2 regions of the Allobosea sp. 685 genome follow, and region 2 is predicted to be linked to the other one. Evidence: predicted binding sites of a transcription regulator. Region 2 holds the regulator's gene; the other holds the start of a gene.
What was found. The regulator PhoB, encoded in region 2, activates phosphate uptake and scavenging genes when phosphate is short. The targets are predictions, from matches to a motif close to TGTCATNNANCTGTCAT.
Positions count from the first base shown of each region.

Region 1: a site for PhoB is predicted at 2,991-3,007, ahead of RMR04_RS15535 (Orn/Lys/Arg family decarboxylase). Genes of this name have one in related genera too.

Region 1 covers NZ_CP134779.1:2,994,055-3,008,622, forward strand. Annotated here, with positions in the region: partial or broken gene RMR04_RS15530 (GNAT family N-acetyltransferase) at 1-563, opposite strand, end outside; gene RMR04_RS15535 (Orn/Lys/Arg family decarboxylase) at 579-2,948, opposite strand; gene RMR04_RS15540 (AraC family transcriptional regulator) at 3,137-4,060, opposite strand; gene RMR04_RS15545 (SDR family NAD(P)-dependent oxidoreductase) at 4,193-4,936, shown strand; gene RMR04_RS15550 (VOC family protein) at 4,951-5,352, shown strand; gene RMR04_RS15555 (nuclear transport factor 2 family protein) at 5,396-5,701, shown strand; gene RMR04_RS15560 (hypothetical protein) at 6,067-6,612, opposite strand; gene RMR04_RS15565 (efflux transporter outer membrane subunit) at 7,077-8,558, shown strand; gene RMR04_RS15570 (efflux RND transporter periplasmic adaptor subunit) at 8,555-9,946, shown strand; gene RMR04_RS15575 (efflux RND transporter permease subunit) at 9,960-13,124, shown strand; gene RMR04_RS15580 (efflux RND transporter permease subunit) at 13,121-14,568, shown strand, end outside.
Region 2 covers NZ_CP134779.1:5,457,581-5,472,148, forward strand. Annotated here, with positions in the region: gene uvrB (excinuclease ABC subunit UvrB) at 1-298, opposite strand, end outside; gene RMR04_RS26770 (helix-turn-helix transcriptional regulator) at 513-1,241, shown strand; gene RMR04_RS26775 (acyl-homoserine-lactone synthase) at 1,341-1,985, shown strand; gene RMR04_RS26780 (hypothetical protein) at 1,978-2,136, shown strand; gene RMR04_RS26785 (hypothetical protein) at 2,136-2,327, shown strand; gene RMR04_RS26790 (TIGR03862 family flavoprotein) at 2,475-3,689, opposite strand; gene RMR04_RS26795 (M20 aminoacylase family protein) at 3,748-4,947, opposite strand; gene phoB (phosphate regulon transcriptional regulator PhoB) at 5,058-5,756, opposite strand; gene phoU (phosphate signaling complex protein PhoU) at 5,931-6,650, opposite strand; gene pstB (phosphate ABC transporter ATP-binding protein PstB) at 6,690-7,490, opposite strand; gene pstA (phosphate ABC transporter permease PstA) at 7,538-8,428, opposite strand; gene pstC (phosphate ABC transporter permease subunit PstC) at 8,461-9,423, opposite strand; gene pstS (phosphate ABC transporter substrate-binding protein PstS) at 9,549-10,574, opposite strand; gene RMR04_RS26830 (response regulator) at 10,927-11,583, opposite strand; gene bcsS (cellulose biosynthesis protein BcsS) at 12,075-12,830, shown strand; gene bcsA (UDP-forming cellulose synthase catalytic subunit) at 12,932-14,568, shown strand, end outside.

The DNA of each region.
Region 1 (14,568 bases), 2.5 Mb from region 2:
ACGAGGCCGGCGGAAGCCCATTCGTCGTAACCGGCACGGTGGCGCCGGCGCCAAGCGATCTCTGCACCATGACGCTGTCGGACCATTTGCCGTAGCGATAGGCAACGCCAGGCAGAAGGCCGACCCTGGCGAAGCCGAACCTCTCGTGAAGCGCCAGCGATGCGGTGTTCTCGGCATCGATATAGCCGATCATCTGACGAAACCCCGCAGCCGCGCGAGGAATCGATCAGCGCCTGAAGCAGCGATCGCCCGATCCCCCGTCCGAGATGGTCGTGGTGGACATAGATCGAGTGCTTGACCGTGTAGCGATAGGCCGGGCGCTTGCGGAACAGCACGACATAGGCATAGCCGACGACCTCGCCACCGCGCGTCGCGACCAGATGCGGCAGCCGGCGGTTGCGCAGGTTCTTGCGCCGGTCGCGCAGGTCGTCGGGCTGGGGCGTGCCGGTATCCTCGACGCCCGCCTCGACGCCGCGCCTGATATGGCGGCGATAGATCGCCAGCATGGGCTCGACATCGCTATCGCGCGACGGCCGGATGATGACGGGGGGTTCGTTTTCCATCAGTTGCCGCAGCCTTTACCCATGGGCCTGTTCGCTGACGACATAGGTATGGAGCCGCACCCGTCCGGCTGCGTCGACCTCGCGATAGACGCCCTGGATCTCGACGTCGAAGCCGGGGAAGGCATTGAAGCTCGCCTCGAACATCTTGAGATAGTCGATCATGGGCTGGGCGCGTTCGGTCAGGCGCTCGCCGGGGACGATCGTCGCGATCCCGGGCGGGTAGACCACGAAGGGCGTCGTGGCGATGCGCCCGGCGATGGCATCGATGGGCAGGTAGTCGACATCGTTGCGTACGAGGCAGCGCGCAGCATCATGGGGCGACATGGCGATCTCCGGCAGATGTTCGGCCGCGAATTGCCTGGCCTGCAAAGCGCTGACATCGGCCTCCCGGAAGAAGCGGTGCATCTGGCCGCAGAGATCGCGCAGGCGCACGCCGGCATAGCGTGAAGGCCGGCGCCGGTAGAATTCCGGAATAGCTTCTTCCAGCAACGCATTGTCGTCATGCAGCTTCTTGAAGGCGACGAGCCCGCTGATCAGCGTGCCGGCCTTGCTGGCTTCGACGCCGGGCGTCAGCAGGAAGAGCAGCGAGTTGAGGTCGTTCTTCTCTGCGACGATCCGGTTCTCGCGCAGGAACTGGGCGACGACCGGCGCCGGGATGCCATGTTCGGCATAGCCGCCCGTGGCGCGGTCGAAGCCCGGCGTCAGCAGCGTCAGCTTGTTGGGATCGGTCATGGCGAAGCCCGGCTCCAGGCCGGAGAAACCGTGCCAGGCGGCGCCCGGAGCGAGCTGCCAATAGGAGGGTTCGCTGGCAAGCTGGTCGGTGCCGACCGTCTCCCAGGCGACGTCATGGACCGCCCCCTCGCGCGCCGCATCGGGGATCGTCACGCGGTCGGGCACGAAGGGCTCGAAGAACCAGCGCCGTTCCGGCAGGATCTCCTTCTCCTCGAATTCGCGCCGCACGGCGCGGATCTTCTTGCGCAACTCGATGCCAAGCCGGATCGTGTCGTCCCAGAGCACTTCACCGGAACGCCCCTTCATCATCTGCGCGCCGACGTCGAGCGAGGCGAAGAGCGGGTAGAAGGGCGAGGTCGAGGCATATTGCATGAAGCTCTCATTGAAGCGCCGATGCTCGACGCGGCGCTTCTGGCCGCGGATATGCCGGTCCTTCATGTGGATCTGCGAGGCCTGGGAGAAGCTCGCCAGCTGCTTATGCGTCGACTGCGTCGCGATGATGCCGGGTGAGTCCGGCCCCAGATCGGCAAGCCCCATGGCGAAGCGCCCGGCATAGAGCGGGTGGAACTTCATGAAGCCGGCCCAGGCTTCGTCGAACAGGATGTAGTCGCAGAGATGGCCAATGCGCTTCAGGATCATCTGGGCGTTGTGGATCGTGCCGTCATAGGTGCATTGCTCGACCACGGCGACGCGGAAGGGGCGCGGCTTTTGCCAGGCGTCGGGATCCTTGACCAGCGGATGCGACCGGATGCGTTCGCGCAGCGCCTCCTCATCGAAGGCGTCCCAGCGCATCGGGCCGATGAGCCCCCAGGCATTGCGGATCGTCGGCAGATAAACCGGGATGCCGCCGCCGATCATCAGCGCGCCATGATGGGCCGCTTTGTGGTTGTTGCGGTCGAACAGGACAAGATCGCCATCGGTCACCAGCGCCGCCAGCGCCACCTTGTTCGAGGTCGAGGTGCCGTTGAGGACAAAATAGGTCTTCTCCGCCCCGAAGATCTGGGCTGCCTCCTTCTGAGCCTTCAGAGCCGGGCCCTCATGGGTCAGGAGGTCGCCGAGATCGAGCACCGAATTGTCGAGGTCGTCGCGGAAGACCGCCTCGCCGAGATGCTCCATGAAGACCCGGCCGATAGGGCTGCGGCTGTAGAACACGCCGCCATTATGCCCAGGGCAGGTCCAGAGATGATTGCCTTCCTCGGCATAATCGACCAGCGCGCCGAAGAAGGGCGTCTTCAGCGTCTCGGCATATTGCTTCAGACGGCTGATCAGACTCTTGGCGATGAAGGGCGGCGTCTCCTCGGACAGGAAGATATAGCCGTCGATGAAGTCGAGCACCTCGACGGGCAAATCCTCGAAGCGCTTGCGGCGGATCAGCAGGATGATCGGGAAGTCGAGCCCGCGGCGGCGCATCAGGTTGATTAGGGCCGCCGTCTTGCCTTCGAGGCCCTTCTTGCCCCAGTCGACGACCATGCAGCCGATGGCGGCATCGGTCTGTACCGCGATCTCGGCATCTTCGAGCTTGCGGGCTTTCACGACCTCGAAGCCGGACCGCTCGATCTCATCGACGATCTGGTTGAACCTTATGCCTTCCAGATCCTCTGCGTCGAAACTCGGAGTCGCGAACAGGAAGGTGAAGCGCCTGAAATAGTCCATGTCTGCTCCGCTGGCTCAATCCGGAAGATGTCGGCGAGTTCCATGACAGTCCGGCGACTATCGTCTTCTCTTTGTGACGACGTTGATCGAGCAGATCGGGACTGCCTTGACGATCGGCGACATCGAAGGCCAGCTCCCCAAGCGAGCGCTCGAACTGAATTGTCGCGCGGCGAAATGCACGGTCTTCCTCAACCGCAGCGCGCCGGATTCGAGATGGAGCGTTCGGCGTGATGTGGCTCTTTCCGGCGCAGTCGCGCGGCATCCCTGGAGGGTGGCAGGCCGAACTGACGTGCATACTCGCGACTGAACTGATTGGGGCTTTCGTAACCGACCTCGAAAGCGATGGAGGTGACACGGCCCTCTCCGGCGATAAGAAGCGACCGCGCACGCAGCAGGCGCACATGTTTCTGATACTGTAAGGGGCTGAGCGCCGTGACCGCTTTGAAGTGACGGTGGAAGGCCGAGACGCTCAGAGCCGTCATTGCCGCCAAAGCCTCGACGCGAAGCGGCTTCGCGAAGTTTTCCCTGATCCACTGGATGGCGATACGGATCCGCGAAAGAGCGGTGTGGGGTGTCGCGATATCACGAAGCATCCAGCCGAGCGGCCCCTGCAGCACACGGAACAGAATCTCGCGCTCATAGGCTGGTGCAAGGGCCGCGATCTCGTTCGGGCGCTCCATCAACCGCAGCATGCGAACCCAGGCGTCGAGCAATTCGGGCGAGACCGGTGCCACGGAAAAGCCCGGGCTGAAGAGTTCGCCTCCGGCAGGTTTGGGCAGGTCGGCCAGCAGGTTTGCGACGATCGCCGGCTCCAGCGTCAGGCTAATCGCCAGATAGGGCTCTCCGTCGTTAGAGGGGTGCACTGAGCCGACTGCCGGCAGATCGACCGACATCACGAAATAAGTCGCCGGATCATACCGAAACGTCCGGTCACCCACTGTCATGGTCTTCGACCCCGTCAGGATCAGGTTGATCATGGGATCATAGACGGCGGCAAGCTGATGCTCAGGAATCGCGCCCTGCACCATGGCGACGCGCGCAACGCCCGTCTCGGTACGGCGGTTTTCTGCACGGGATGCCAGTTTCCTGAGTTCCTGAAGTGACGCTTCCATGGACGGCATTCTTCCACAGCGATGTGCCGCAATCAATCATGAAGCAGGAATAGGCAATATTTGAACAGAATCGTGAGAGCGGCACCAAGGCGCTGCAGCTATCCCTTGGTGATACCATCCAAGGAAAACGACATGAGCATCATGATCATCACCGGCGGCAGCCGCGGTCTCGGCGCGAGCGCAGCGGTCCAGTGCGCCAAGCGGGGCATGGGCATCATCCTGACTTACAATAGCAATCAGGATGCGGCCGCCAAGGTCGTCAGCACGATCGAAGCCGAAGGCGGCAAGGCCGTTGCGATGCAACTTGACGTCGGCAACAGTGCAACGTTCCCCTTGTTTCGAGAGGCGGTCCGCGAGACCCTCGACAAGACTTGGAACCGCGCGGACTTCGATTTCCTGGTCAACAATGCAGGCTATGGTCTCTACAATCCGATCGCGACCGTGACCGAGGATGAATTCGACGGCCTGTTCAGGGTGCATCTCAAGGGGCCGTTCTTCCTGACCCAAATACTGCTGCCGCTGATGGCGGATGGGGGACAGATTATCAACGTGGCCAGTGCTACGAGCCGAGTCGCGACCGTCGGCATCGCGCCTTATGCATCTTTCAAAGGCGGGCTCGAAGTGCTGACGCGCTACATGGCCAAGGAGTTCGGCGACCGCCGAATCCGCGCCAATTCCATCGCGCCCGGAGCCATCCGTACCGAGCTTGGTGGCGGGCTGAACGACGAATTCGAAACCATGCTCGCCGGCCAGACTGCACTCGGGCGCGTCGGTGAGCCCGACGATATCGGCTGCATGGTTGCCAGCCTGTTGTCCGACGACAATCGCTGGATCAACGCCCAGAACATTGAGGTAGCCGGGGGCTACGTCATTTGAAACGGGAGAGCCCCATGCTCGATCACATCTTTCTGACGGTGAATGACACCGATCGTTCGATCACCTTTTACGAGAAGGTGCTTCCGATCCTCGGGATCATCAGCCGGCTCGACTATGACGGCAAGGATGGCCCGGCGGGTCATCCAGACCTCAAGGGCTTTGGCGTCAATGGGCGAATGTTCTTCTGGCTGAAGCAAGGGACAGCCGCGCCCGGCGCCGCGCATATCGGCTTCGTGGCCGATTCCGAAGAGATGGTAAACACCGCCCATGCCGCCGCATTGGCTGCCGGTGCGACCGAGATCCATCCACCCGGACCGCAGCTTCACTACGATCCGCGCTACTACGCTGCCCAGGTCAGGGATCGCGACGGTTACAGCCTCGAGTTCGTCTACAAGAGCTGGCAGCATGAGAGTTGATGACATGAACGCTCATGACACCGTGCGTGCGGCCGCAGACAGGTTGATCAAGGCGACCAACGCCTTCGACATCGAATGCGCGCTGGCCCTGTTCACGTCGGATGCGATCATCGAGGACCCGTCAGTAGGCGAGAGCTTCATCGGACATGCAGGCATCCGTGATTACCTGGAGCGGTTTTTCGTCGGCTATCACACCGTGACCCGTCTGCTGTCGGTCGAGGTCCTCGGTGAAGATCATGTGCGCATGCGCGTCGATTTCACCGGCGACTTCGGGCACGAGATCGGGTTGCTGGAGATGTCCGTCAATGCCGATGGGCTGATCGTCCGCATCAACGCTGATCTCGAATGAGCCAGCCATGGGCGGGCTTGCGCCAATGTGTGATGTTGGAGAGCCCGGCCGTGCCGGATCTGCCACTCGCCGCGGATCGCCCGGCCCATCCCTAATGCCTCGATGGCTTCGGCCTTCCGGAGGGACGCGGCGAAGCGCTCGCCCTGTGAGGGCGCCGCACCGATGGCGCAGATCGCTTCCCTAACCGGCCGCCCCTGCGACAACAGAACGCCGACCTGCCTGAACGACGATCTCTCCGGGTTTGTGCTTCTTCTGCGGCATCCCTGAGGTCCTCCAAAGGCCCAAAAGGCCGACTGCGGGGAGGACCATTGTTCAGAGGGCCGGCCAGATCAGTTATCGCGGTCGTTTCGGCCCGTATGAGGCCTTCAGTTGAATTGAATGATCTTGTTCAGCGCGGGATTTGGATTCACCGCGGCACGGATTCGCGCGGCCACATTCGGCGCGACTGTTTTTAAGTAATTTGGATCTCGCATATACGTCCTAATGGCTTCCGCCATCAGTTCCGCGCGTGAATCGGCACCGAAACATCCTCTCTGTTCAGGATCGAAGCCATGATATTCAGGATACTGATATGGATCGAGAACGGCTGGATCAAGATCTGCGCCGGATTGTCTGTCTTCGTTCAACCGAGGATTATTACAATCATTGTAAACGAACCGCAGTTCATGCTGGATATTATCCTGACTTATCGCTGATATCATTTCACCCGATTCGTTGCGGCACGGCTGGCCTGCCCTGTGGTCTATGATGTGACCGAGCATATGGCCCAGAATCATGTCGCCCGACGCGGCATCACACTCATGCAAATGAGAGAGCTCTCGCCGAAAAGGGCAGTTGGGGAAGAGGTTCTCGTTCCCGGGAGCTTCAAAGAACGCCCGGATGGCTTCCCCCCGCGCATCATCGTTCGCCATGCTTTTGCTCCGCGTTGAGCACCCCTGGCGCCTGATGACTTCGTCGTTCGATCTGACGACCACATCGCTGGCCGCTCAGGAATATCGCCGGCCCTGGTGTTGACCGCAAGCGCCCGCTGGTGGGCTCCATCAACTCGTGGCTCGGTTTGGTCCATCCAGATCGGCAGCCGCCACCGCTATCATCGCCGTGTTCTTAACAGAGTACGCCCATGCCCGACATCGTTGACGCTCGTGTCGAACGGAGGCTCCGCCCAGCACGAGCCATGCCCTTGCCTCGCGAATGCGGATTAGGACGCGTCCTGGCCGCATTTTGCGGCATACGCCAAAATGATATTGCCCGACTCCGCTTTTAAACGTGAGCATGGAGAGAATTAACTTTTGTCGCCTCGGCGCGCATTCTAGAAGAATCGCATGACGCATCGCGCCTGGCGCTCGTTGCCTGTTCTGGCTTGGGAGGGTGGATTTTGCCGGGTGGTGTGTTTGGCTTTGCCGGGCCCGGCAGCAGGACGGCAACTCTTCGCCTTTCGCTCGTTGCATCGACGGTGCTGGCCCTTAGTGCCTGTTTGCCGGCCGACAAGCGGCCAGATCTGGCGATTGCGATCACGCCGCGCTATGCGGCTGCCAACGGCGGAGCCGCTTCACCCGTCAGGGCTGATTGGCCGCGCCTGTTCCGCTCGGCCGAGCTGAACCGGCTGGTTGATCGCGCGGCAGGCGATAATTTCGACATTGCCGTCGCGCTTGCCCGAATCACTCAGGCCGAAGCGCAGGCACGCATCGCGGCGGCCGCGCTCTATCCGACGCTGGATGGTTCTATAGATGGCTCGCGCAGTCTGCGGCCCGGTACATTGAGCAGCAAGCGAAGCTCGCTCAGCGAGTCGGTCGGCAACACGTTCGGCCTCGGCCTTTCAGCCAGCTACGAGATCGACTTCTGGGGCAAGAACCGCGCGACGGCCGACGCCGGCCGACTCGCCTTCGAGGCCAGCCGCTTCGATCGCGATGTCGTCGCGCTGACCACAATGTCCAGCGTCGCCGGCTCTTATTTCCAGGTTCTCGCCGCGCAGGATCGTTTGCGCATCGCCCGCGAAAATATCGCGCTCGCCGAGCGGACGCTGAACGTCATCCGTGCGCGGCTTTCCGTCGGCACGGCGACGCAACTCGACATCGCCCAGCAGGAAAGTGTTGTCGCGCAGCAGAAGGCCTCGATTCCCCCGCTCGACCGGCAATTGCGCCAGGCGCGCGTCACGCTGGCGGTGCTGGTCGGGGCATCGCCAGCCAGCGTGTCTATCAATGGAGGCAGCCTGAACGCGATCGCTGCTCCAAACGTCCGACCGGGCCTGCCAGCACAATTGCTGCTGCGCCGGCCCGATATCGCCGAGGCGGAAGCCCGTCTTGCCTCGGAAGAAGCCAAGGTCTTTGCGGCACGAGCGGCGCTGTTTCCAAATATTAGCCTGACTGGACAGGGTGGCCTGGAGAGCGCGGTGCTGAAGAACCTGCTGCGACCCGAAGCGGTTTTTGCTTCCGCCGCGGCGAGCCTTGCGCAGCCGATCCTCGACGGCGGCACTCTCAGGGCGCAGGTCGACCTACAAAAGGGCGCGGCGGACGAGTTGATCGCGTCATATCGCAAGGCGATCGTCAGCGCGTTTTCCGATGTAGAGAACGCTCTGATCGGCGTACAGGAGAATACGCGCCACGAGCGCCTCCAGGCGGAAATGGTGGTCGCCGCCAGGCGAGCCTACAGCATCATTGAACAGCGGCTGCGCGAGGGAACCATCGACATCGTGACGCTTTTGACCACCCAACAGACGCTGTTCCAGGCGCAGGATCAGCTCTCGCAGGTCAGGCTTCAGCGCATGCTCTCCTATGTCGACTTGTTCAAGGCGCTAGGCGGCGGCTGGGGCGAAGCCACCCGATCGACCATTCCGGCAATGACGGGCGACAGCCCATGAAGCGCCTCGTCGTCCTGTTATTGCTTATCGCTGCAGCTGGCGGCGGTTGGTATTATTATAATGCTGGCTGGATGCCAGGCGCCGGCGAAGGCGTGTCGACCTCGCAGCCGGGCGGAGGCGGACGCGGCAATCGTGGCGGTCGCGGCGGGCGGGCGGGCGGCAATGACGGCCCGACGCCGGTGATCGCGACGCCAGCCCGCTACGACGACGTGCCCGTCACGACAGACGCCGTCGGCACCATCCAGGCGCTGAACACCGTGACCGTACGCACACAGGTCGATGGTCGGCTGATGGAAATCCTATTCAAGGACGGGCAGGACGTCAGGAAGGGCGATGTTCTCGCCAAGATCGACGCATCCACCTATCAGGCGCAATATGATCAGGTCGTCGCCAAGAAAGCTCAAGACGAGGCCCAGCTCGCCAATGCACGGGCCGATCTCGAGCGCTACGCCAAGCTCGCCTTGACCGATTACGGCTCACGCCAGCAGGCCGATACCCAGCGCGCCCAGGTGGCGCAGTTAGAAGCACAGGTCAGAGCTGACCAAGGCGCGATCGACAACGCCAAGGCCTACCTCGATTATACCACCATCAGGGCCCCGATGGACGGCCGGCTCGGCATCCGGCAGGTCGATCAGGGCAACATCGTCCGCGCCTCGGACAGCAACGGGCTCGTCGTCATCACGCAGCTCAAGCCGATCGCCATGGTCTTCAACCTGCCCCAGCAGCAGCTGCGCGCTGTCAGCGCCGCCTTGGCACGCGGCACGGTAGAGGTAGAGGCGCTCGATGCCGACGGCACGACGATGATCGACAAGGGCGTGATCGAGGTCATCGACAATGTCGTCGACCAGACAACCGGCACGATCCGGGTCAAGGCCCGTTTCCCTAACGACAAGCTCCAGCTCTGGCCGGGCCAGTTCGTCAACGTCAAAGTGTTTGTCGACGTGCTCAAGCATGTCGTCGTCGCTCCGACCGCCGCCATCCAGCGTGGCCCCAACGGCGCCTATGTCTTCGTCGTGAACGAAGACGAGACGGTCAGCCTCACCAATGTCACGGTCGGCCAGCAGGACGAGACGACGGCCGTGATCACTAAGGGCGTCGAACCGCCGGCCAGGCTGGTGACGACAGGGTTCGCGCGCTTGACCGACAAGGCGCGCGTGCGCGTGACCACGCCGGAGGCGGCCGCCCAGCCGGTTACCATGACGGCGCCGGGGCGTCGCGGCACGCGCGAGCCTGGTCAGCGCCGCCGGAGCGATCAGCCGGGCGGCGAGACGCAGGAGACATCGGGAGCACGACCGCCAAGGCAAGAGACGCCTGGGCAAGAGACGCCTGGGAGAGAACGACCGAGACGACAGACGCCTGATGCGCCAAGGCCCGCGCAGCCGCAATGATGAGACAGCTCGAATGAGCGTTTCCGCTCCCTTCATCAGCCGGCCGATCGCGACCTCGCTGCTGGGCGTCGCGGTACTACTTTGCGGTATCCTGGGCTATCTGCGCCTGCCGGTCTCGGCGCTGCCACAGGTCGATTTCCCGACGATCCAGATCACGACGCAACTGCCGGGCGCCAATCCGGAAACCATCGCCTCCATCGTTACCGCGCCGCTGGAGCGACAGTTCGGACAGATCCCCTCGCTCTCATCGATGTCGTCGCAGAGTTCCTTCGGCCTCAGCCAGATCACGCTGCAGTTCGAACTCGACCGCGACATCGATTCCGCCGCGCAGGACGTACAATCCGCCATCAATGCGGCCGGGTCGACGCTGCCCAGGACGCTGCCCTATCCGCCGACCTATTCGAAGATCAACCCGGCGGATGCGCCAATCCTGGTGCTGGCGCTGACCTCCGACACCGTCACCTTGCGCCAGCTCAGCGATCTTGCCGATACGCTGCTCTCGCCACGCCTCAGCGAGGTGGCCGGCGTGGGGCATGTCTCGATCGAGGGCGGCGTTCGCCCCGCCATCCGCATTCAGGCCGATCTCGCACGGCTCGCCGCCTACAGCCTGGGTATGGAGGACCTGCGCACGGCGATCGTCAGCGCCAATGTCGCTGGCGCGAAAGGCGCGCTCGACGGCAACCATCAGGCCTACACGATCAGCGCCAACGACCAGATTGGCAGCGCCTCGGCCTATCGCGACATCGTCATCGCCTATCGCGGCAGCGCCCCGGTCTTCCTGCGCGATGTTGCGACGGTGCTGGAGGATCTGGAGAATACCCGTGTCGGCGGCTGGTTCCGCGGCAAGACGGCGGTGGTGCTCGACGTCATGCGCCAGCCCGGCGCCAATATCGTCACGACGGTCGACCGGGTGAAGCAGGAGATTCCGCGCTTGAAATCATCGATGCCGGCAGGCGTCGACCTCCAGGTCGTCAACGACCGCACCGAAACCATCCGCGCCTCCATCGCCGATGTGCAGTTCACGCTAGCGCTGGCGACAGCACTCGTAGTGCTCGTGGTGCTGCTCTTCCTGCGCACCGTCCGCGCCACGATCATCGCCGGAGTAGCGCTGCCGCTCTCGCTGATCGCGACCTTCGCGGTGATGTGGCTCTGCGGTTTCAGCCTCGACAATCTCTCGCTGATGGCACTGACCATCGGCACCGGCTTCGTCGTCGACGACGCCATCGTCATGATCGAGAACATCGTCCGCAACATGGAGCAGGGCAAGAAGCCGCTCCAGGCGGCCTATGACGGTGCGCGCGAGATCGGCTTCACCGTGATCTCGCTGACGGTCTCCCTGGTCGCGGTCTTCATCCCGCTGCTGTTCATGACCGGGCTGGTCGGCCGCATGTTCCGCGAATTCGCGCTGACGCTCACCATCGCGGTGGTGGTCTCGGCCGTGATCTCGCTGACGCTGACTCCGATGATGTGCGCCAAGCTGCTGCGCCACACTTCGCATGATCGCGAGAACTGGCTGATGCGGATGGCGGAGTGGCCGGTCAGCGCCATGGCGAGGGCCTATCAGGTGACGCTGGGCTGGGCGCTGAAGGTTCAGGGGCTGGTGCTGCTGATCACCTTCAGCACCTTCCTGTTGACGATCTGGATGTATGTCGAGATCCCGAAGGGCTTCCTGCCGAGCCAGGATACCGGCCTGCTCAACGTCGTGCTCGAAGCTTCACCCGACGTCTCTTTCGCCGAGATGAAGCGGTTGCAGGAGAAGACGACCAAGGCCTTCGAGCAGGATAGCGACGTGACCGGCGTCGTCTCCGTGCTCGGCATCGGCCAGGCCAACGCCACCGCCAACACCGCCCGGCTGACGGTAACGCTGCGGCCCAAGGATGATCGGCGCGACGACGCCAAGGTCATAGCCGAACGGCTGCGCGCGCTGGCGGCGGCCATTCCCGGCGTCACAGCCTATGTCCAGCCGGTGCAGGACATCCAGATCACGACCCGGCCCAGCCGCTCGCAATACCAGTACACGCTCACCGGCGCCGACCAGGACGAGGTGGCGCTGTGGGCTCGCAAGCTCGCCGACGGCTTGCGCACTGTGGGGGTCATGCGCAACGTCGCCAACGAAACGCAGGATGGCGGCTTGCGCGCCCATGTCGAGATCGACCGGGCCAAGGCCGGCCGGCTCGGCATCTCGATCCAGACGGTGGACGATACGCTGAACGACGCCTTCGGCCAGCGCCAGATCGCCACCCTCTATGAGCAGTCCAATCAGTATCGCATCATCCTGGAGGCCGCACCGCAATATCTGCGCGATCCCTCCTCGCTGTCGAAGCTCTACGTCACCGGCAACACCAACACGACCGGCCAGACCAATGCGGCGGGAAACTCCACCACCACGAACAACAGCGTCCAGGTACCGCTCAGCGCCTTCACGCGGCTGATCCGCGAGACGGCGCCGCTGTCGATCGCGCATCAGGAGCAGTTCCCGGCAGCGACCATCAGCTTCGATCTCGCGCCCTATGCCGCGCTCGGCGATGCCGTCGCGACGATCGCCGAGGTCGAGAAAACGATCGGCATGCCGAGTTCTGTATCGGGCAATTTCAGCGCCGATGCGGCCGAATTCAACAAGTCACTGGCGAGCCAGCCCTGGCTGATCCTGGCCGCAATTGTCGTGATCTATCTGGTGCTGGGCGTGCTCTATGAGAGTTATGTCCATCCCTTCACCATTCTGACGACGCTGCCTTCCGCAGGCGTGGGAGCGCTCCTGGCGCTAATCATGACGCGACAAGAGCTCTCGATCGTGGCGCTGATCGGCATCGTGCTCCTGATGGGCATCGTCAAGAAGAACGCGATCATGATGATCGACTTCGCGCTGGACGCCGAACGCAACGAGGGGCTCTCGCCCGAGGAATCGATCGTCAAAGCCTGCCATCTGCGCTTTCGGCCGATCATGATGACGACGCTTGCGGCCCTGCTCGGCGCGCTGCCGCTGGCGTTGGCGACCGGCGCCGGCAGCGAATTGCGCCAGCCGCTCGGCATCACGATCATCGGCGGCCTGATCCTCAGCCAGTTGCTCACGCTCTACACGACGCCGGTGATCTATCTGACGCTGGAGCGGCTGCGCCGGCGGTTGGGCGGCGGGCGTGACGGGGTGGTGCCCTATCCCAAGCCGGGAGCGGCGGAATGAAGGGGCTTTCGGACACGTTCATCCTGCGGCCTGTCGGCACCATGCTGATGGCGATCGGCCTGTTTCTGATCGGCGCCGTCGCCTACGTGTTCCTGCCCGTGGCGAGCCTGCCGAGCGTCGATTTCCCGACGATCCGGGTGTTCGCGAACAGGCCCGGCGCCGATCCGGCCACCATGGCCGGCAGCGTCGCAGCGCCGCTGGAGCGAAGGCTCGGCTCGATTGCCGGCGTGACCGAGATCACCTCCACCAGTTCGCTCGGCTCGAGCGTGATCGTGCTGCAGTTCGACCTGACCCGGAACACCGACAGCGCTGCCCGGGACGTGCAGGCTGCTCTGAATGCCGCAGCCACCGATCTTCCCGGCGATCTGCCGACGCTGCCGCAATTCCGCAAGGCCAACCCGAATGCAGCGCCGATCCTGATTCTCGCGCTGACATCGGACATCATGTCGCCGAGCGATATGTATGACGCTGCCGACACGGTCATCGCCCAGCGCATTTCGCAGGTCGAGGGCATCGGCGAGGTCACAGTCAACGGCGCGGAGCAACCGGCGATCCGGGTGCGGCTCGATCCGGCGCAACTTGCCGCCATGGGCCTAAGCCTCGATACGATCCGCACAGCCATCGTCAACGCCAATACGGTTTCGGCGGTCGGCTCCTTCGATGGTGAACGCCAGAGCGAGACGCTCTCGGCCAACAACCAGATCAAAGCTCCGGAGGACTACGGCAACATCGTCGTGCGCTCGGCCAAGGGCACGGTGGTGCGGCTTGCCGATGTCGCAATCGTCGAACGCGGGGTGCGCAACAGCCGGGCCGCCGGCTGGTACAATGGCAAGCCGGCGATCCTGCTGACCATGACCAAGCAGCCCGATGCCAATGTGATCGACACGGTAGACCGGGTGAAGGCGCTGCTGCCGGAGATCAAGCGCTGGGTGCCGGCAGGCATCGATTTCTCGATCATGTCCGATCGCACGGTGACGATCCGCGCCTCGATCGCCGATATCCAGCGCACGCTGCTGATCTCGATCGCGCTGGTGATGCTGGTGGTGTTCCTGTTCCTGCGCCGCACCACCTTGACGATGGCGGCGGGCATCACCGTGCCATTGTCGATCGCGGGCACCTTTGCTGCGATGTGGCTCGCCGGCTTCACGCTCGACAATTTGTCGCTGATGGCGGTTACGATCTCGGTCGGCTTCGTGGTCGACGACGCCATCGTCATGATCGAGAACATCGAACGCAATGTCGCCAAGGGGATGACGCCCCTGCGCGCGGCCCTGCTCGGCGCGGGGCAGATCGGCTTCACCGTGGTCTCGATCAGCCTGTCCCTGATCGCGGCCTTCATCCCCCTCTTCTTCATGGATGGCGTCGCCGGCCGCTTCTTCCGCGAATTCACGCTGACCCTGACCTTCGCCATCCTGGTCTCGACGGCGGTGTCGCTGAGCGTGAC
Region 2 (14,568 bases):
GCTCGTAACCGGCCTGCGGCTGATCGCTGAAGCCGGAGGCGCCGCCGGGCACGGTGTTGCCGCGGTTGATCGCCGGGTTGAGCAGGTCGGCGAGATAACCCTCCAGCGGCTTCAACTCGGGCTTGGTCGCCTTGGAATTGGGCGTGCGCGCGCTGGCGGGCTTTTTCGCGGGCTTCGTCTTGGCGTCGGAGGCGGAGGTCTCGGGCGCGGAAGTCTTGGGCGCGGAAGTCTTGGGCGCGGAAGTCTTGGGAGCAGAGGTCTTGGGAGCGGAGGTCTTGGGAGCGGAGGTCTTGGACATGACCGCAATATGGGACGGAAGCCGCCCAAGCGCGAGAGGGCAAGGCGCATGGCGGGCCGCATAGCTGACAGGAGATGGCAGGAGGAGATGGCTGCGCGGCGCGCCTTGCGCGCAGAACCAGTCCCGCATAGAGGCTCAGCCTTGCACAGAAGGCATTGACTCCCCGAAACGCGCTGCAACAATGCGGCTATAGTACGACCAGTGAGAACCGTTCATGTCGGGACAACACTTCGACACCGGACGAGATGCGCTCGATTTCATCGATGTGCTGACGCGCCTCAACGACCCCCAGACGATCATCACCTCGCTGCGCGACAAGCTCGCCAGCTTCGGCTTCCACGCCTTCCTGATCACCGGCCTGCCGGAGACCGGCGACAGGATCGCGCCGCTGGTGCTGCTGAATGGCTGGCCCGATGGCTGGTTCGAGCTCTATGTCCGGCAGAACTATGCCGATGACGACCCGATCGCAGCGCATTGCAAGACCACGGCTAACCCTTTCGTCTGGGCCGAGGTCTACCGCCAGGAGGTCGCCAGCGCGCGCCAGCAGGAGATCATGCGGCGAGCCAGCGACTTCAAGATGGTCCATGGCTTCTGCGTGCCGATCCACAATGAGGACGGTTTCAAGGCCGTCGTCACCATGGCCGGCGACAAGCCCGACCTGTCGCGACAGTCCCGCTCCGCCATCCACCTGATGTCGCTCTACGCCCATGCCAAGGCCGAGGCCGCCATACGCGGCAATCGGGGCCATTGCCTCACCGTGCGGGAGCGCGAGGTCCTGACCTGGATGGCTGTCGGCAAATCGACCGAAGGCGTCGCCGCGGCGCTCAATATCCGGGCGGGAACCGTCGAAGCGCATTACCAGAACGCCGCCCGCAAGCTCGGCGCCCGGGGCCGCACGCGCACGGTGGTCGAGGCGCATCTGCGCGGCGAGATCAGACTTTAGTCTATAGATCTGCGAAAACTTCGGCACTCCCGGAAAACCGGGATTCCGCCCCGCGCGGATCGGTAGAAGATTCTTCCTCACGCTGCTGGGGAAGAGCACATGATTCACGTCGTCGACGCCTCCAATCGCCGGCTCTATGCCGATCAGATCGAAGAACATTTCCGCATCCGACATCGCGTCTATGTCGAGGAGCGGCGCTGGATGGAGCTGGAGCGGCCCGACGGCCGGGAGATCGACCAGTTCGACACGGAGGACGCGGTCTATCTGCTGGCGCTGAAGGAGGGCAAGGTGATCGGGGGCTCCCGGCTCGTGCCGACGCTCTGCCCGCATCTGATGAGCGACGTCTTTCCGTTCCTCGCCAATATCCGCGGCCTGCAGCGCGGCCCCGACATCGTCGAATGGACGCGGATCTTCGTGGTTCCCGAGCATCGCGGCCACGAATCCGCCGTGCTGCACACCGTCCTCGGCGGCATGCTCGAATACTGCCTGGAGCAGAACTTCAGCGCGATCACCGTCGTGATGGAAACCTGGTGGATGCCGCGCTTCCTGGAGCTCGGCTGGGAGGTCAAACCGCTCGGCCTGCCGACGATGATCGACGGCATGTCCTGCATCGGCACGATGATCAGCGTGACGGAGGAGGCCTGGCGCAGCACGCTCGCCTTCAAGCGGATCGCCGCCCCGACCCTGGTCGACCGACGGCATGGGCCGCGCATCATCGAGGAAAGGCGAACCAACCATGTATGACGAGCACGCCTATTCGGCCTTGTCCTCCGAGGAACGGCAAGACCTCGGAAACGCGCTGGCGACCCTAATGACGCTGATGGAACGGCACCCGCGCTACACCCCCTGCTGGACGTCGCGGCGCATTTCGACCTTCCCGACGATCTCTGGCTGATGACGCAGGTCCTGAGCCTGAACGAAGCCTGCCGGTCGGCGCTGGTGCAGCTCTTCCTGCTGACCAACGGAGCGCTCCAGGCCAAGCCGCTGGGCCACGACGCCGTCATGCTGGTGAGCCAGGATCTCGACGCCGTCTATGAGCGGACCCGTGACCACGAGCGCGGGCTGCCGTCACCTCACGACGCGTGACGAGAAGGCAAACCTAGGGGAGGACGTGGGAGGAGTGCTCTCGCTTGTCCCGTGTCTCCCGGAACCACGCCGTCATCCCGGAGCTGCGCGGCTCCGCCGCTTGTCCAGGATGACGTGGAGATTCTGGAGTGGGATTTCTGGCTCGACTTACGCCCGCGCCAACCACGCCTCCATCCCCGCCGCCGCCGCGACGCCGGTGGCGAAGCAGGCTTGCAGCAGGTAGCCCCCGGTCGGGGCTTCCCAGTCCAGCATCTCGCCGGCGACGAAGACGCCGGGCAGCGCCTTCAGCATGAAATCGGGAGCGACCGCGCCAGCTTCGATGCCGCCGGCGCTCGAAATCGCGCGCGTGATCGGGGCGAGGCCGGTGAGCATGAGGGGAGCGGCCTTGATCAGCGCCGCCAAGGCCGCTGCGTCCTCAGGCAAGCGCGGGCTCGCCTCGCGCAGGAGCGCGATCGCGACCGGCGACAGGCCCGCCGCCTTGCGCAGATGGTTGCTCAGCGTCTCGCCCTTGCGGCGCTTCGCCAGACGCTCGATGAGGCGCGCCGTCTCCATGTCGGGCCGCAGATCGAGCGTCACCGCCGCCTTGCCCTCGCGCAGGATCGCCTCGCGCAGCAGGCCCGACAGCGCGTAGATCGCGCCGCCCTCGATGCCGTCGGCATCGATCATCGCCTCGCCGGTGGCCTGACGCTCACCGAAGCGGATGACGATGCGCTTCAACGGCGCGCCAGCGAAACGCTCACGCATCATCGCCGACCAGGCGACGGTGAAGCCGCCATTGGCCGGCAGCAGCGGCGCGACGGCGACGCCACGAGCCGCGAGCAGCGGCGCCCAACCGCCATCGGAACCGAGACGCGGCCAGCTCGCGCCGCCGAGGGCCAGCAAGGTCGCGCCGGGCCGGATCGTTTCGACCCCGCCGTCGCGGGTCTGGAAGGCAAGCGCGCCGTCGGCGCTCCAGCCGGTCCAGTGCATCCCCGATGCGAGTTTCACGCCCTGCCCTTCCAGCCGGCGCAGCCAGGCGCGCAGCAGGGGCGAGGCCTTCATCGCCTTGGGAAAGACGCGCCCGCTCGTGCCGGTGAAGCTGTCGGCGCCGAGACCGTCGGCCCAATCGCGCAAAGCCTGGGGCGGGAAGGCGCGGATCGCCGGTTCGAGCCAGGCCTGCGCATCGCGATAGCGCGTCAGGAGCTGATCCAGCGGTTCGGAATGGGTCAGGTTCAGCCCGCCGCGACCGGCGAGCAGGAATTTGCGCGCCGGCGAGGGCATGCGGTCATAGATCGTAACGGCGTGGCCGGCGGCGGACAGCCGCTCGGCGGCGATCAGGCCAGAGGGGCCTGCGCCGATGATCGCGATGTCGGATGTCGGCATGAACTCAAACTCCTGCGGCCCAGCTCCGGTTTCGGCTGCCGGAGGGCGGCGAGCGGGATCAGGCCTGCGATGTCAGCTCCTTGTGCACGAGGTGCACCCAATAGGTCGAGCCCAGAGCGAGAATATCGTCGTTGAAATCATAGAGCGGAGTGTGGAGCAGATTGCCCTTGCCCTCCGCCGCGGTGCCGTTGCCGATGCGGATGAAGGCGCCCGGCCGCTGCTCCAGCATGAAGGCGAAATCGTCGGCGCCGGTGTTGAGCGGGATATGCGTGTCCATCTTCTCCGCGCCGACGAGGTCGCTGGCTACCGTCGCCGCAAGCGCCGTCTCGTCAACGCTGTTGATCAGGGGCGGATAGCGGCGCTTGTAGAGGTATTCGGCGCTGCAGCCCTGGATGGCCGCCACGCCCTCGGCCAGCACGCCCAGGCGCTGCTCCAGAATGTCGCGCACCGCGGCCGAGAAGCAGCGCGCCGTGCCGGTGACGACGACCTCGGCGGGGATGACATTGGGCGAGCTGAAAGCACCGGCATTGATGTGGCCTACGCTCAACACCGCCGGTTCGACGGCGGGAACATTGCGGGCGACGATCGCCTGGACGCCGAGGATGAAATTGGCCAGCGCGATCGTCGGGTCGGTCGCGGTATGAGTGCCGGAGCCGCCATGGCCGCCGGTTCCGCGAAAGGTCACGACCCAGGTGTCGCTGGCGGCAAGCATCGGCCCTTGCCTGATGCCGAACTCCCCGGCGCGGCGGCCCGGCTGGTTGTGCATGCCGTAGACGGCATCGACCGGAAAGCGCTCGAACAGCCCCTGCTCGAGCATGACGCGGGCACCGCCCAAGCCCTCCTCCGCCGGCTGGAAGACGAAATGAACCGTGCCGCCGAAATCCCGGTGTTCCGCCAGATAGCGCGCGGCGCCGAGCAGCATGGCGATATGCCCGTCATGCCCGCAGGCGTGCATCTTGCCGGGAATGGTCGAGCGATGCGCGATCTCGCTCTTCTCCTCGATGCGCAGCGCGTCCAGCTCGGAGCGAAGCGCGATGGCGCGCTGCCCGCCGCGCTCGCCCTTCAGCGAGCCGACAACGCCGGTCCCGGCCAGCCCCTCATGGGTCTCGATGCCCCAGCCGCGCAGCGTCCGCGCCACCAGGGCCGCCGTCCTGACCTCCTCGAAGGCAATCTCGGGATGGGCGTGGATGTCACGCCGAATGGCGATGAGCTCGGCTTCGAAAGCCTTGATGGCGGGAAAAACGGGGCTGGAGATCACGGTCTCGAATCCTGGCGGGCGCATGAGCGGCCAAGACTAAAGAGGAACGTTACCTGCAACAATCGACGGGGCCGCAGCGCCCCGACCCGATATTGGAATGACGCGCGCTCTTAGCCTCGCGCGAAGGTCTCGTCGAAAGCGTAGCCAGCGCCGCGCACCGTGCGCAGCGGATCCTTGGCATCGCCGGGCGTGATCGCCTTGCGCAGGCGGCCGACATGAACGTCGACCGTGCGCTCGTCGATATAGACGTCGCGCCCCCAGACGGCGTCGAGGAGCTGTGCGCGGGAATAGACCCGGCCCGGCGCCTGCATCAGGAATTCGAGCAGGCGGAATTCGGTCGGGCCGAGATGCAATTCCGCGCCGGAGCGGCGGACCCGGCGCGTCGTGCGATCGAGCTCGAGATCGCCGGCCGCGAGCAGCCCCGCGACATGGCCAGGCTTGGCCCGGCGCAGGAGCGCCTGGATGCGCGCGATCAGTTCAGGCAGCGAGAATGGCTTGACCACATAGTCGTCGGCGCCGGTGGCGAGACCGCGCACGCGTTCGGTCTCCTCGCCGCGCGCTGTGAGCATGATGATCGGCACGCGCTCCGTGTCCCTGCGCGTGCGCAGGCGGCGGCAGAGCTCGATGCCCGACAGGCCCGGCAGCATCCAGTCGAGCAGGACGAGGTCGGGCGTGTGGTCACGCAGATGCAGTTCGGCATCGTCGCCGCGCGCGACGCTGTCGACCTCGAAGCCCTCGGCTTCGAGATTGTAGCGCAGGAGCAGCGTGAGCGGCTCCTCGTCCTCGACGATCAGGATGCGTGCGGGCATGGCGCGGTTCCGTTCCTGGCATTCAGCCGACACACACCGTCATGCTCGCCCTTGTGGCGAGCATCCACGTCTTGAACACAGGTCTCGACCGGTGAAGACGTGGATGGTCGGGATGATCCTCGGGACCAGCCCGAGGACGACCATGACGGGAAAGGTGCCGGTGCGTTCATTCCATCAGCTCCCCGTCACCGCCTCGACATTGATGTCGGTGGTGTCGAGCTTCGGGCGATTGAGATCGAGCGACTCGCCGGTGACGAGATAGTGGATCGTCTCGGCGATGTTGGTGGTGTGATCTCCGATGCGCTCGACGTTCTTGGCGCAGAACAGGAGATGCGTGCAGAAGGTGATGTTGCGCGGATCTTCCATCATATAGGTCAGCAATTCGCGGAAGAGCGAGGTGTAGAGCGCGTCGATCTCGTCGTCGCGGCGCCAGACCTCCATGGCCTTCTGCTCGTTGCTCGCGGCATAGGCATCGAGCACGTCCTTGAGCTGGGCCTGGACCAGCCGGCTCATGTGCTCGAGCCCGACCACGGCGCGATGCGGTGGCTGGAACTGGCCGGAGATCGCGACCGCGCGCTTGGCGATGTTCTTGGCGAGATCGCCGACGCGCTCGATGTCGGCGGCGATGCGGATCGCCGAGATCAATTCACGCAGATCATTCGCCAGCGGCTGGCGCCGCGCGATGGTCAGGACCGCACGCTCCTCGACATCGCGCTGGAGGTTGTCGAGGCGCTGGTCGGCGCTGATCACCTTCTGGGCGAGCGTGGTGTCGCGGCGCACCAGCGCCACGGTGGAATCGCCGAGCATGCGCTCGGACATGCCGCCCATTTCGGCGAGGCTGCGGCGCAGCCCCTCAAGTTCGGCGTCGTAGGAGCGGACGATATGTTCGGTCATCGCGGCGGATCCTCTGGAAGCGGGAGCGGAACTGGACAGTCAGCCGAAGCGGCCGGTGACGTAGTCCTGCGTCTGCTTCTTGTGCGGGTTCATGAAGATGGTGTTGGTCGGCGCGAACTCGATCACCTCGCCGAGATACATGAAGGCGGTGTACTGCGAGATACGCGCCGCCTGCTGCATGTTGTGGGTGACGATGACGATGGTAAAATCGGTCTTGAGCTGCTCCAGCAGATCCTCGATCTTGCCGGTCGAGATCGGATCGAGCGCCGAGGTCGGCTCGTCGAACAGGATCACCTCCGGCTTCTGCGCGATGGTGCGCGCGATGCACAGGCGCTGCTGCTGGCCGCCCGACAGGCCCATGCCCGAAGCCTTGAGCTTGTCCTTGACCTCGTCCCAGAGCGCTGCGCGGCGCAGCGCGCCCTCGACGCGGTCGTCGAGTTCCGACTTCGGCGGCTTCTCATAGAGCCGGATGCCGAAGGCGACATTGTCGTAGATCGACATCGGGAAGGGCGTCGGCTTCTGGAAGACCATGCCGATGCGCGAGCGCAGCTCGTTCACATCGACATCGTTGGAGATGACGTTGCGGCCGTCGAGGATGACCTCGCCGGTGGCGCGCTGTTCGGGATAAAGCGAATAGATGCGGTTGAAGATGCGCAGCAGGGTCGACTTGCCGCAGCCCGAGGGGCCGATCAGCGCCGTGACATGGCGGTCGCGGAAATCGAGATTGACGCTCTTCAGCGCCTTGTGCTCGCCGTAGTAGAAATCGAGGTTCTTGACCGCGATCCTGACCGGGGCTTCGGCATCGAGCGTTTGCGGGCTCAGTTCCAGCGTCGAAAGCATCGACTTCTTCCTTCAGATCGAACGCGACGAGGGTTCAGGATAGCCGTTCACTTGCTGCCGCGCACGATACGGCGCGCGATCAGCGAGAGCAGCAGGATCGAGACGGTGATGATCAGCGAACCGGCCCAGGCGAGCTGCTGCCAGTTCTCGTAAGGGGCCGAGGCGAACTGGTAGATCGTCACCGGCAGGTTCGAGACGCCGCCAGAGAGCGTCGGCGAGAACCAGAAATTATTGTTCAGCGCGGTGAAGATCAGCGGCGCGGTCTCGCCGGCGATGCGGGCGAGCGCCAGCAGGATGCCGGTGACCATGCCCGATTTCGCCGCCCGCCAGGTGACGCTGGTGATGACGACGGAGGGCGGGGCGCCAAGCGCCGCACCAGCCTCGCGCAATGGCCCCGGAACCAGCCGCAGCATGTCCTCGGTGGTGCGCACGATGACCGGGATCGCGATGATGCCGAGCGCGACGCCGCCGGCCCAGCCGGAATAGCCGCGGAAGGGCTCGACCAGGATGACGTAGACGAACAGGCCGATCAGGATCGAGGGCGCCGAGAGCAGGATGTCGTTGATGAAGCGGATCAGATTGGCAAGCTGCGAGCCCTTGCCGTATTCGGCGAGATAGGTGCCGGCGAGCACGCCGATCGGCGTCGCCACCGCGATGCCGAGGAAGGTCAGCACGATCGAGCCGACGATGGCGTTGGCAAGGCCACCGCCCTCGGAACCGGGCCCGGGCGTGACCTGGGTGAAGGTCGCGAGCGAAAGCCCGCCGACGCCCTTCACGATCAGCATGCCGAGAATCCAGAACAGCACGAAGATGGCGAGGAAGGTGAAGCCGGTGGCGATCAGCTTCATCGCCTTGTCGGCGGTGCGGCGCGAGGGGCGCACGCGGCCCCATTCGGCCTGGGGCAATTGGCGCACGGTGGAGGGTGTCGTCATGCTCATGATCGGCGGCCTTATTCAGTAGCTCTTGCTTATCAGTAGCTCTTGACGCGCGAGACGAGGATGCGCGCGATGACGAGGACGACGAAGGTGACGAAGAACAGGATGCAGCCGAGCGCGATCAGCGCGTTGAGCTGCAAGCCGAGCGCCTCGTTGAACTCGTTGGCGATGCGCGAGGCGATGGTCGAGCCCGGATCCAGGATCGAGGCGGAGAGCCGGTTGGCGTTGCCGACGACGAAGGTCACCGCCATGGTCTCGCCGAGCGCGCGGCCGAGGCCGAGCATGACCGCGCCGATGATCGAGACGCCGGCCTGGGGCACCAGGACATGGCGCACGACTTCCCAGGTGGTCGCCCCAATTCCATAAGCGCTCTCACGCAGCACGGAGGGGATCTGCTCCAGCATGTCGCGCGTGATCGAGGCGATGAAGGGGATGATCATGAAAGCGAGGATGATACCCGCGGTGAAGATGCCGAGCCCCGATGGCGAGCGCGAATACAGCACCGTGCCGACGAGTGGCAGGCCTTCGACGATGTTGGAGAGCGGCACCTGAACATAGGCGGCGAAGAGCGGCACGAAGACGAACAGGCCCCACATGCCATAGATGATCGAGGGCACAGCGGCGAGCAGCTCGATGGCGGTCGCGACCGGCTGTTTGAACCAGGGCGGGGCGAGCTGCGTCAGATAGACCGCAATGCCCAGCGACAGCGGCACACCGATGACCAGCGCGATCAGCGCGGTCGAGAGCGTCCCGACGATGGCCGGCCAGGCGCCGTACTGGTCGTTCTGGGTATCCCAGACGCTGGAGGTGATGAAGCCGAAGCCGAATTCACGGAAGGCCGGCCAGCCGCCGATAACCATCGACAACATGATGCCGGCGAGCAGCACCAGCACAAACAGCGCGGCCAGGAAGCTGGCATTGCGGAAGACGAGGTCGAACGTGCCCTTGGGGGTCTTGCGCAGCGGCGCAGCAGGCATCGTCTGGGTCACGGCGGTCATCCGCGGGGCTCCGGTAGCGTGGGTTGTCCGTCATTCCTGGGCGGAGCGAAGCGCAGATCCGAAAGCTCGGAGCTGCGCCTCCTGAATGAGATGGCCGGGTCAAGCCCGGCCATGACGGCGGGCGATCAGAAGATCGGCTTGCCGGAGTTGTCGACGACGCCCTTCCAGGCAGCGCGGACCATGTCCTTGACCTTGCCCGGCAGCGGCACGTAGTCGATGCCGGTCGCGAGCTCGTCGCCGCTCTTATAGGCCCAGTCGAAGAACTTCAGCGCGGCCTGCGCCTCTTCCGGCTTCTCGGGCTTGGCGTGGATGAGGATGAAGGTCGCCGAGGTGATCGGCCAGGCCTGCGCGCCCTTCTGGTTGTTCAGCGAGATGCCGAAACCGGGAGCCTCGTTCCAGTTGGCATTCGCGGCGGCGGCCTGGAAGGCCTTGTCGTCGGGGGCCGGGTAGTTGCCGTCGGCGTTCTGGACCAGCGCGAAGGAGAGCTTGTTCTGCTTGGCATAGGCGTATTCGACATAGCCGATCGAGTTCGCGACCTGCTTGACCGAAGCCGAGACGCCCTCATTGCCCTTGCCGCCGATGCCGACCGGCCACTGGACCGACTGGTTGGCGCCGATCTTGGTCTTCCAGTCGGGCGAGACGCGCGACAGATAATCGGTCCAGACGAAGGTCGTGCCCGAGCCGTCCGAGCGATAGACCGGGTTGATGCTGGCGTCGGGCAGGGTCACGCCGGCATTGAGCGCGGCGATCTTGGGGTCGTTCCACTTCTTGATGTCGCCGAGATAGATCTCGGCGATGAGCTGCCCGGTGAGCTTCAGCTTGCCGGCCTCGATGCCGGCCACGTTGATCGCAGGAACGACGCCGCCCATCACGGTCGGGAACTGGATCAGGCCTTCCTTGGTCAGCTCCTCGCCCTTCAGCGGGGCGTCGGTGGCGCCGAAGGCGACAGTCTTGGCCTTGATCTGGCGAATGCCGCCGCCGGAACCGATCGACTGGTAGTTGAGACCGATATTGGTCTCCTTCTTATAGGCTTCAGCCCATTTGGCGTAGATCGGGAAGGGGAAAGTCGCGCCGGCGCCGGTGATGTCGGCAGCCTGGACGGCGCCGGACAGACCGATCGAGGCGGCCGCGAGAATGAGAATTTTGCGCATTGAGATGTCCTCTCTGGATCGCATGTTCAGCGGCCCCGTCAGAACACCTTCTGTGTGACAGACAGATGACATCCTGTCATCAAAGCTGTCACAAACGCTCTCGGAGCGCGCGGAGATCGGCACCGCGAGCGGCAAGATCGCAGCTGTACGCGCCAAGTCCGGCACCTGATATGCGTCGCGCTCGACGTTGCAATCGATTGCTTGCTGGGCGCAGATCTTTCGGAAACGCCGACAGCTGACAACGCCCGCAATCGCCCGCGGATGGCGGTGTCCGATATCCCACCCATCCGGGTTTCCCGAGCCGGCTCTGCGCATCTGGATCGGGTTCGTCCCGACCACAGAGGCGTCAGTGTCACCTGAGTTCGCGCGCTCCGAAGGCGGCAGCAGCCGAGCGATTGGGCAGTTGCAGCGTGCGCAGCAGCGCCGCGACATGGATCTTGACCGTGCCTTCGCCGAGGCCGAGCAGCCGAGCGATCTCCTTATTGGAGCGTCCGGCGACCAGGGCCTGGAGCACCTCGCGTTGGCGCTGCGTGAGGCGCGCCAGGCACTCCTGCGCCTTGTCGGCCGACACCGGCGCCACGGACATCTCGGCGGAGCCCGCCCGGGCCAGGATCGGCGGCACATAGATTTGTCCCGAAAGCACCGTCTCCAGCGCCTTGACCAGCTCGGCCGGCCCCAGCGCCTTGGGGATATAGCCATGCACGCCGGCCCCCAGCGCGCCCAGGATGTCCTGCCGCGAGGAGGAGCCGGAGACCACCGCCAAAGTGACGTGCTCGGCGCATTCGCGCACGGCGGCCAGGCTTGCGGCCTGCTTCATGCCGGGCATCGAGAGATCGAACAAGGCGAGCGAGATCTCGGGCCGCGTACCGAGCAGGTCCAGCGCGTCATCGAGCGAGGCCGCCTCCAGAACCGTGGTGAAGCCGAGCTGTCGGGTCAGCAGCGCGCCGAGCGCAATGCGGAAAAAGGCATCGTCATCGGCGATGAGAGCGCAGGAGGGAGAGGTGACCATGGCTGCGGCAGCTCGAAACTGGTTACGGCACCATAGCCGCTTCCGGCAGGAAGCGCCTTGGACCTTCATGTTGGGTTAACGCTAACGGCAGAAGCACGGAAGCGCGCCAGCCACGAAAAACCGTGTTTGGCCGACCGTGACAGGCAGCAGCGCCCCGCCCCCCGCAAAAGGACTAGGCCATTCGGCCGAGGTGAAGGCGGCGATGTTTCCAGGCGTTGCTCATGCTTGCCGCCCGGTTAAGCACTTCACGCCCATTCGAGGCAAATGCCCGCCCCGGCCGCACGCCTGGGTTGCCGTGACGGCATCTCCGCTCCGGACACGATTCTCCAGCTGAGCGGCCACGCAGCCCGAACGGTCTAGGCCGGCAGGCGCCCCGCTGCAGGGCCCGCTGGAAAGCCTTTGTTTACAGCGCCAACCGGAGTTTCGAACCCGGCCGGAGCCTCCCCGACAGAGGGTCAAGAAGCCGGCATGGAACGGGTTGGGTGGTGTCGATGTTGCGTCTTGAACTTTTACCGAGCGGGATCGCATTGCTGGCCGCAGGGCTAGTGACCATCGCCCCGGCACAGGCCGCGGACTGGTACACCGGGGCCGCAACGCCCAAGCCGGCCGACGACTGGATCGTCAGCCTCGACGCCTCGACCACCGTGACCTCCACCAACTCGGTCTTCGCCAATGTCGGCGGCACGGTCGCCATCGATGGGTCGCTGCGCCAGAGCGGCGCGCGCATCAAGGTTGATGCGATGGCCGGCACCTATGAGTACAAAGCCGCGAGCGGAGCCAAGATCCAGGCCGACCAGATCGAGGGCTCGGCCATGCTCGGCTATGAGTGGATCTGGCGGGAGGCGAAACTCGCTGGCTATATCGGGCTGTCCCTCCGCAATACCGGGCTCTCCGCGAACGACCCCGACAATCAGGTGGTCGGGACGAGCTACGGGCTGAAAACGGCGGTCGACTTCTACGCCCGCCCGACCGAGAAAACGATGGTCTCGGCCTATGGCTCGATCACCACCAACGACAAGGCCTATTTCACTCGCTTCCGGGCCGGATACCGCATCGGCGAAGGCGTCTATCTCGGCCCCGAAATCGCCTTCCTAGGCAATGATTTCTATAACCAGTGGCGCGCCGGCATCCACCTGACTGGGCTCGCGCTCGGCCCGGTGCAGACCTCGATCTCGGGCGGCTATCTGTATGACCGGGATCAGAAGGGCGGCGCCTACGGCACCATCGACGTCAGGGCGCAGTTCTGATGAGCGACGCCGCGCTCCACCTCCCCGCCTCCACCGCCTCACGCCGCGAACGCCTGGCCTCCGGCCTGCGCTGGGCGAGCTGGCTCGCCTGCGGGCTGTGCATGTTCGCGCTGGTGACCCAGCCGGTCAGCGTCTCCGCCCAAGCCGCGCTCAGCCTCGTCGTCGTCGCCGGGCTGATCATCATCGGGCAGCTGCCGCGCGCCGCCTGGTCGCGCTATCTCTTCCTGACGCTCGGCAGCGCCGTGCTGCTGCGCTATCTCTACTGGCGCGTGACCGCGACGCTGCCGCCGCTCGCCGATCCCGTCGGCTTCGGCTTTGGCGTCGTATTGCTGGGGGCGGAACTGTTCTGCGCCTTCGTGCTGGCGATCAGCCTGATCATCAACGCCGACCCCTTGCGCCGCAAAGCCCTGCCGCGCGAGGACGATGCGACGCTGCCGAGCGTCGATGTCTTCATCCCCTCCTACAATGAGGATGAGGCGATCCTCGCCATGACGGTCGCTGCCGCCAAGGCGATGGACTATCCGGCGGAGAAGCTGACCGTCTGGCTGCTCGACGATGGCGGCACCGACCAGAAATGCGACGATGGCGACGAGGCCAAGGCCGCCGCCGCACGGCGCCGCCGCGTCTCGCTCCAGACGCTCTGCCGCGAGCTCGGCGCCGTCTATCTGACGCGGACGAAGAACGAGCATGCCAAGGCGGGCAACCTCAACAACGGGCTGGCCCATTCCAAGGCCGAGATCGTGGTCGTGTTCGACGCCGATCACGCGCCGTTCCGGCAGTTCCTGCGCGAGACGGTCGGGCATTTCGCCCGCGACCCGAAGCTCTTCCTGGTGCAGACGCCGCATGTCTTCCTGAACCCGGACCCGATCGAGAAGAACCTGCGCACCTTCCAGCGCATGCCGTCGGAGAACGAGATGTTCTACGGCGTCACCCAGCGTGGGCTCGACAAATGGAACGGCTCGTTCTTCTGCGGCTCGGCGGCGCTGCTCAGGCGCGCCGCGCTGAAGACCACCGGTGGCTTCTCCGGCATCACGATCACCGAGGATTGCGAGACCGCCTTCGAGCTGCACGCCCAGGGTTGGACCTCGCTTTATGTCGACAAGCCGCTGATCGCGGGGTTGCAGCCGGAAACCTTCGCCTCCTTCATCGGCCAGCGCTCGCGCTGGTGCCAGGGCATGTTCCAGATCCTGATGCTGAAGAACCCGGCCCTGCGCAAAGGCCTGAAGCCGATCCAGCGCATCGCCTACCTCTCCAGCATGACCTTCTGGTTCTTCCCGGTGCCACGGCTGATCTTCATGATCGCGCCGCTGCTGCACATCTTCTTCGACGTGAAGATCTTCGTCTCAAGCGTCGACGAGACGATCGCCTACACGCTCTCCTACGTCGCCGTGAACATGGTGATGCAGAGCTATCTCTACGGCCATGTCCGCTGGCCCTGGATGTCGGAGCTCTATGAATACGTGCAGGGCGTCTTCCTGGCGCGCGCCATCGTTTCGGTCGTGGCCTCGCCGCGCAAGCCGACCTTCAACGTCACCGCCAAGGGGCTCTCGCTCGAGAACGACCATCTCTCCGAACTGGCCTGGCCGTTCTTCGCGATCTTCGCGCTGCTGGCGCTCGGCGTCGGCACGGCGGTGTTCCGCTATCTGTTCGAGCCCGGCGTCACCGCTCTGATGCTGGTCGTAGGCCTGTGGACCGGCTTCAACCTGCTGATCGCCGGCGTCGCGCTCGGCGCCGTCGC